2 linked regions of the Terriglobus albidus genome follow. The protein of the gene in region 1 interacts with the protein of each later gene in a pairwise test. Links are inferred from orthologs where the notes say so. Each region holds a gene or a part of one and is shown in the gene's direction. Other genes may lie near its edges. The genes, in order: rpe and eno.

Region 1 (3,144 bases):
ATCTTTAGTAAGCCCCAGGCAAGCGCAAAGCCTTTGTCTACGCCGGCTGCGCCGCACGACGGCGGCGGCCGCTCAGCAGATAGATGGCTGCCCGCAGCTCCAGCAACGGATCTGCAGACGCCTCAATGCCTTCACAGCGCGGAATGGGATCGAAGATGATGTGCTTCTGCTGTGCCAGGGAGTCCGGCAGGACAGCATTCAACTCCACCACACCCAGTTCCACCAGCGGACGCGACTCCGGCCAGTGCGCCGTTGCATCGTCGACCGTGTCCTCCGGGCCGGCAACCTGCACCAGAATCCGGAACCTGATCGGCGCCTTGGAGACGCGCTCGGCGATCTCGTCATAGTGATAGTCCTGAGCAAGCTTTGCTCCTTCCTCATCGCTGAAGAAGTGTTCGCCCGCCTCCGGAACGATGCGATAGCGGCCATACTTCGTCTCGCCCTGCGCGTTGGTAAAGGCAAACGCGGTCACACCGAAGTAGCTTTCGGTCGCCAGGCTGACCGGGAAGGGCTTGGGAGCCTGGACAAACGCCAGCGCCGCCGGATGCGAGCCAAGAAAGACCTCAACCGGCTTGGGTGAGGGAACATCGGGTCCGCTGGCGCCGATGGCCTTCAGCAGCTCGATGAACTCGTCGCCCGTACGCGTGGGGAAGGCATCGATGGAATGGCTGACGATGTCGGTGTGGACGTGCTCCGCCAGGTTGAAACGGATCGCCAGGCCCCGCGGATTAGCGTCCGCCACGCTATCCGGCAGCATCGGCAGACCGGTGGAGTTCGAGAAACGTGCCGTTACCGGCGTCGACGGACGGGAGACATGAGGCGCGTTGGTCAGGGACAAAGCCTCAGGCGCCGCTGTAAAGGAGCCGGTCAGCATCAGCCCCTTGGCGTGAGCAGCACGGAAACCGGGATGAAGACCGAAGAGCGTATCAAACTGGGCAAGAATACGGTTGGCGAGGTCGACGACGCGTTCATCGTTCGGAAGAGGCATAGGGGGATCGATCTCCTTGGCCGAAGCCACTTGGTTTTTGGCCGAAGCCACTTGGTTCTGGCTGAAGCCATTTGGTTTGGGCCGAAGCCGCTTGGTTCCGGCCGAAGCCGTTCTATTTGAAGTGGGTAGAGGCAGCTTACTCCATCTGCCCGCGCACAGACGTAAACGTGCACAGGCGGCGTAAAACGTGCACAGAGATAGGGCGGACGCTTGGTACACTCGAACCTGTGACCGAGCTCTGCTTTTCCATCCTCGCGGCCGACTTTGCCCACCTCGCTGATGACGTCGCTAAAGCCACAGAAGGCGGTGGCACGGTGGTCCATTTCGATGTGATGGATGGCGTCTTTGTTCCCAACATCAGCATCGGGCCGCCGGTGCTGAATAGCCTGCGCAAGGCGACGGCGCTGCCCATCGACTGCCACCTGATGATCGCCAATGCCGATGCCTACATCCCAGCCTTTGCCGACAACGGCGCCGACTGGGTGAGCGTGCAGTGGGAGGCGTGCCGGCACCTGAACCGCACGCTGGAGCTGATCCGGAGCCACGGCATGAAGCCCGGTGTTGTGATCAATCCGGCGACTCCGGTGGAGTTTCTCACCGATGTGCTGGACATTGTGGATCACGTCCTGGTGATGACCGTAAACCCCGGCTTCGGAGGGCAGGCGTTCATCCCCGGCACACTGAAAAAGATCGAGCGCCTGGCCCAGATGCGGCAGGAGCGCGACCTGGACTTCCGCATTCAGGTCGACGGCGGCATCGACCACACGACGGTAGAAAGCGTGGTTAAGGCCGGAGCCGAGCTGCTGGTCGCCGGCACCTCGGTCTTTGGCCGCGGACAGGCCGTCGAGGACGCCCGTAGCCTGCTGGATCTGGCAAGGAAGGCCGAGCTGGCGCGAAAGACTGAATTGGCCACGTCAGGCAGATAATTCCGGGTGACTGCAAAAGCATCCGGACCATATCCCATCTCGCCATCTGACCGTCTAAAATAAACACACCTTCCTACCGTGCCCGCTAAGCCGGGGAAGGTTGCGCTTTCTCATCCAGAGAGCAGTGAGGTTGCATGCGCCGTTTTGTTTTCTCGACCCGTTTCGCACCGCTTTCCGCCGCCGTGGCTGCGGCCCTTCTGGCCGGTTCACTGAGCCTGCACGCGCAGGCGGCCGGCACGAATCCTGACGGTTCACAGTCTGAGAGCGTCACGCTCTCCACGGGCAAGCAGGCAAAGAAGCGCAAAGGCGACGAACCAAAGGAGTCCAAGAAGGACCAGAAGGTTCAGCAGTCCAAAGACACCAAAGCAGCCGAGAAGAAGCGCCTGAAGCGGAACCCGCTGGCCGACGTGGACAAGAACCTGCCCGACAAGCAGCTCTACGACAAGGCGCTCGAAGCCCTGAACAAGGGCCACTTCGACGTCGCCCGCCTGGACCTGCAGACCATGCTCAATACCTATCCGGACTCGCAGTACCAGATGCGCGCCAAGCTGGCCGTCGCCGATAGCTGGTACAAGGAAGGCGGCTCCGCCGCCCTGGCCCAGGCCGAGGCCGAGTACAAGGACTTCATCACCTTCTTCCCCAACGTGCCCGAGGCCGCCGAGGCCCAGATGCGCGTCGGCGACATCTACTTCCGCCAGATGGATAAGCCTGACCGCGACTACACCAAGGCCATGCACGCGCAGGAAGAGTACCGGAACATGATTCAGCAGTTCCCGCAGTCCACGCTGGTGCCGCAGGCCAAGCAGCGTCTGCGTGAGGTACAGGAAGTACTGGCTACCCGTGAATCCGAGGTCGCCTTGTTCTACGCCTCCCACGAGAACTGGGCCGCTGCGATCGCACGCTACCAGACAGTGGCCGACACCTATCCGCTCTACAGCGGAATGGATCAGGTGCTGATCGGCATCGGCGACGGCTATGCCGCGCAGGCGCGTTTCGTCCGGGGAGCCAATCTTCCCGAGGGACCGAAGGCCAAGCTGGAGCAGGAGTTCGATGACCGCGCGATGGCCGCCTACACCAAGGCCGTGACCGAGCACTCCGCTTCGAATCACGTTGAGGATGCCCGCGACCGTATCGCCGCCCTGAACCGTCCGCAGCCCGAGGCCACCCAGGAACAGACAGCAGCCAGCCAGGCACTGGAGAACAGCCGCTCGCAGTACAAGCTGCTCGATA
Region 2 (3,218 bases), 1.8 Mb from region 1 along the record:
AAGTGCGTTCCGTCAGGCAGGTTGATCTGCTGTGGCTCCAGGTGAATCAGGGCTGCACCGCGGATCCGCTTGCCACCACGTACTTCCGTCACGCGCCCGACCATCTCCGAACCGGCGGGGATGATGACATGGCCATCGCGCGAAACATCCTGAGCAATCCGGGCATGGAAGGGAGCGCCGAGCGGGGTATCGGTTGTGGAGATCTCATCGTTGAGGTGCACACGGATCAGCGTGCCCTGCGGAAGTTCACCCTTGGGGGAGGGGACGTAGGTCACTACACCGCTATCAGGGTCCGCGTCGGTATGCGTTTTCAGCTCAGCGACAGCGGTGGGAGCAGGGGCTGCCGGTACCGGCTTGGGAGCGGCAACGGGAGCAGGCATTGTCTGAACCGGAGCCGGAGCCGGTGCCTCGCCGAGGGCGGGCGGAACCGTGGCGACGGGCTTAGCTGCGCTGGGCTTCTGCGGGGCGGCGTCCTGCGTATAGTCCTCATTGGGGGGCACGGATACGCCGCTTTGCTGCGCAAACAGCGGCGCAATTGACAGAAGCAGGGCAGCGGTGGATACAGAGTGCTTGACGGACATAAAACCTCGCGCGCGCAAGAAGCGCAATTGTATAGACCAAGCGTAGCCCTATAGGTTGCGGATGTGACCACCCGGGAACCTCGGTTGCAAACACTGCTACGGCACCGTTAAAGCTGGCGTGGTCAGTCCACTGGGCGGTTTTCGGCTGCTAAAATTTTCTAGAAACGAGAGTTATTCCGTATGGCAGAGCTTGTCGAGATGATCGCCGGAGTGGGTGGCAGCGCTATCGCTGTCGATCGCCGTCCGAAACTCAACGACCGCCTTGCCCATCGCATTGTGCGCCCCTCGGGCGTGCTGTCTACAGATTTGAGGAGAGAGATGACCGAGATTGTTTCCATTCACGCCCGCGAGATCCTGGATTCGCGTGGAAATCCGACCGTTGAGGCCGATGTCCTGCTCGCCGGTGGCGCGCTTGGCCGTGCCGCTGTGCCCTCGGGCGCATCTACCGGTGAACACGAGGCTGTTGAACTGCGTGACGGCGACAAAGAGGTTTACCTCGGTAAGGGCGTGCTGCAGGCCGTCGAGAATGTCGAGAGCATCCTCGCTCCGGAGCTGGCCGGCATGGACGCCAGCAACCAGCGCCTGATCGACGCGACCATGATTGCCATCGATGGCACCGAGAACAAGAGTAAGCTGGGCGCTAACGCCATCCTGGCCGTCTCGATGGCCACCGCGCGCGCCGCCGCCGCGCAGCTCAAACTGCCGCTGTATCGCTACCTCGGCGGCGTGAATGCCTGCATTCTGCCCACACCGATGATGAACATCCTCAACGGCGGCGCACACGCCGACAATACTGTGGATTTCCAGGAGTTCATGGTTATGCCGGTCGGCGCGGAGAGCTTCTCTGACGCACTGCGCTGGGGCACTGAGGTCTTCCACACGCTGAAGGGCGTGCTCAAGAAGAAGGGCCTGAACACCGCTGTTGGTGACGAGGGCGGCTTCGCTCCTTCGCTGAAGTCAAACGTTGAAGCCATCGAGGTGATCCTTGAGGCCATCGAACTGGCCGGATACAAGGCCGGTGAGCAGATCGCCATCGCACTCGATCCTGCCTCGTCTGAGTTCTACAACAAGGAGACGGGTAAGTATGTCTTCAAGAAAAGCGACAAGCGCGAGCTGAGCAGCGAAGAGATGGCGTCGTTCTGGGAGAGCTGGTGCCGTCAGTACCCGATCGTCTCCATCGAAGACGGTCTGGCGGAAGATGACTGGGCCGGTTGGAAGCTGCTGACCGATAAGATCGGTAACTTCGTGCAGCTCGTCGGTGACGATCTCTTCGTCACGAACTCCCGCCGTCTGCAGCAGGGCATCGAGCAGGGCGTAGCCAACTCAATCCTGATCAAGGTGAACCAGATCGGTACGGTTTCGGAGACGCTGGAAGCTATCGCTCTGGGCCGCCGCTACGGATACACCTCGATCATCTCGCACCGTTCGGGCGAGACCGAAGACACCTTCATCGCCGACCTGGCGGTAGCTACCGGTGCAGGACAGATCAAGACCGGTTCGGCCAGCCGCACGGATCGTATCGCCAAGTACAACCAGCTTCTCCGCATCGAGGAAGAGCTGGGGCCGGGCGCCGAGTTCCTCGGAATTGAATCCATCAACTGCGGTGAGTAGCAGTTGTGAGAAGCCCTCTTCAAACTTCCTTTGTGACGATGGGTGCGCTGCTGCCGGCAGCTGCACCCATTGTTGCAATAGGGGCTGAGCCGCCGGCAGCCGAAGCAGTACACCAACGCGGAAAGTGAACCAGTAATGTCAAAGAACAAGCCGCTCGTCCTGACCATCCTGGATGGATGGGGTATCCGCACCGAGACCAAGGGTAATGCCATCGCTCTTGCCCGCAAGCCGAACTACGACCGTCTGTTGGCGGAGTATCCCAATACGACGATCCGCGCCAGCGATCACTTTGTCGGTCTTCCTGATGGACAGATGGGTAACTCGGAGGTCGGTCACCTGAACATCGGCGCCGGCCGTATCGTGCGCATGGATATCGTCCGCATCGATGAGACAGTCTCGAAAGGCGACTTCTTTACCGATCCCACGCTGGTGAAGGCGATGCAGGCTGCTGCTCATGGGCGGGCGCTGCATCTGATCGGCCTGGTGTCGGACGGCGGTGTGCACTCGCATCAGCGGCATCTCTATGCGCTGCTGAAGATGGCTGCAGAGCAGGGTCTGAAGAAGGTCTATGTGCATGCCTTCATGGACGGTCGCGACACACTGCCGAGCTCCGGGGCAGGCTATCTGGAAGCCCTCTCCCAGAAGTTCCGTGAGTATGGTGTGGGCAAGCTGGCTTCCGTGAGCGGACGTTATTATGCGATGGACCGCGATCTGCGCTGGGAGCGCGAGGCCAAGGCCTTCGATGCCATGGTGAAGGGGCACGCCGAGGGCGGAGCTTATGAGGACGCCATCGCCCGCGTGCGTGAGGGTTACAACAACGGCGTTACTGACGAGTTCATCGTCCCCTTTGTCGTTACTGAGCACGGCAAGCCGGTAGCAACCATTCAAGACGAGGACGCGGTCATCTGCTTCAACTACCGTGCCGACCGCGTTCGCCAGATCATTCGCGTCCTGGCTCGCAACTCGCACCTCTCCAAAGACGACGGACGCGAGTTGCCTAAGTCTGCGGAGCTCGAACTGGAGATT

Evidence for each region.
Region 2: the proteins of rpe (region 1) and eno interact in binary tests that used the Escherichia coli proteins (3 or more experiments, as listed by UniProt). The link is inferred for Terriglobus albidus from one-to-one orthologs.

What each region holds. Positions count from the first base shown.
Region 1 is NZ_CP042806.1:1,077,483-1,080,626, reverse strand. What follows is about bases 240-3,064. They hold rpe (ribulose-phosphate 3-epimerase), read left to right. Parts: upstream 240-1,215; coding sequence 1,216-1,914; downstream 1,915-3,064. Other genes in these bases: bamD (outer membrane protein assembly factor BamD), read left to right, coding at 2,049-3,064; FTW19_RS04455 (catalase family peroxidase), read right to left, coding at 240-988. Also shown: more of FTW19_RS04455, read right to left, coding at 38-239; more of bamD, read left to right, coding at 3,065-3,144. UniProt on the Escherichia coli protein: Catalyzes the reversible epimerization of D-ribulose 5-phosphate to D-xylulose 5-phosphate.
Region 2 is NZ_CP042806.1:2,853,307-2,856,524, forward strand. Bases 147-3,045 are described here. They hold eno (phosphopyruvate hydratase), read left to right. Parts: upstream 147-899; coding sequence 900-2,192; downstream 2,193-3,045. Other genes in these bases: FTW19_RS11330 (TrbI/VirB10 family protein), read right to left, coding at 147-581; gpmI (2,3-bisphosphoglycerate-independent phosphoglycerate mutase), read left to right, coding at 2,328-3,045. In the rest of the region: more of FTW19_RS11330, read right to left, coding at 1-146; more of gpmI, read left to right, coding at 3,046-3,218. UniProt on the Escherichia coli protein: Catalyzes the reversible conversion of 2-phosphoglycerate (2-PG) into phosphoenolpyruvate (PEP). It is essential for the degradation of carbohydrates via glycolysis.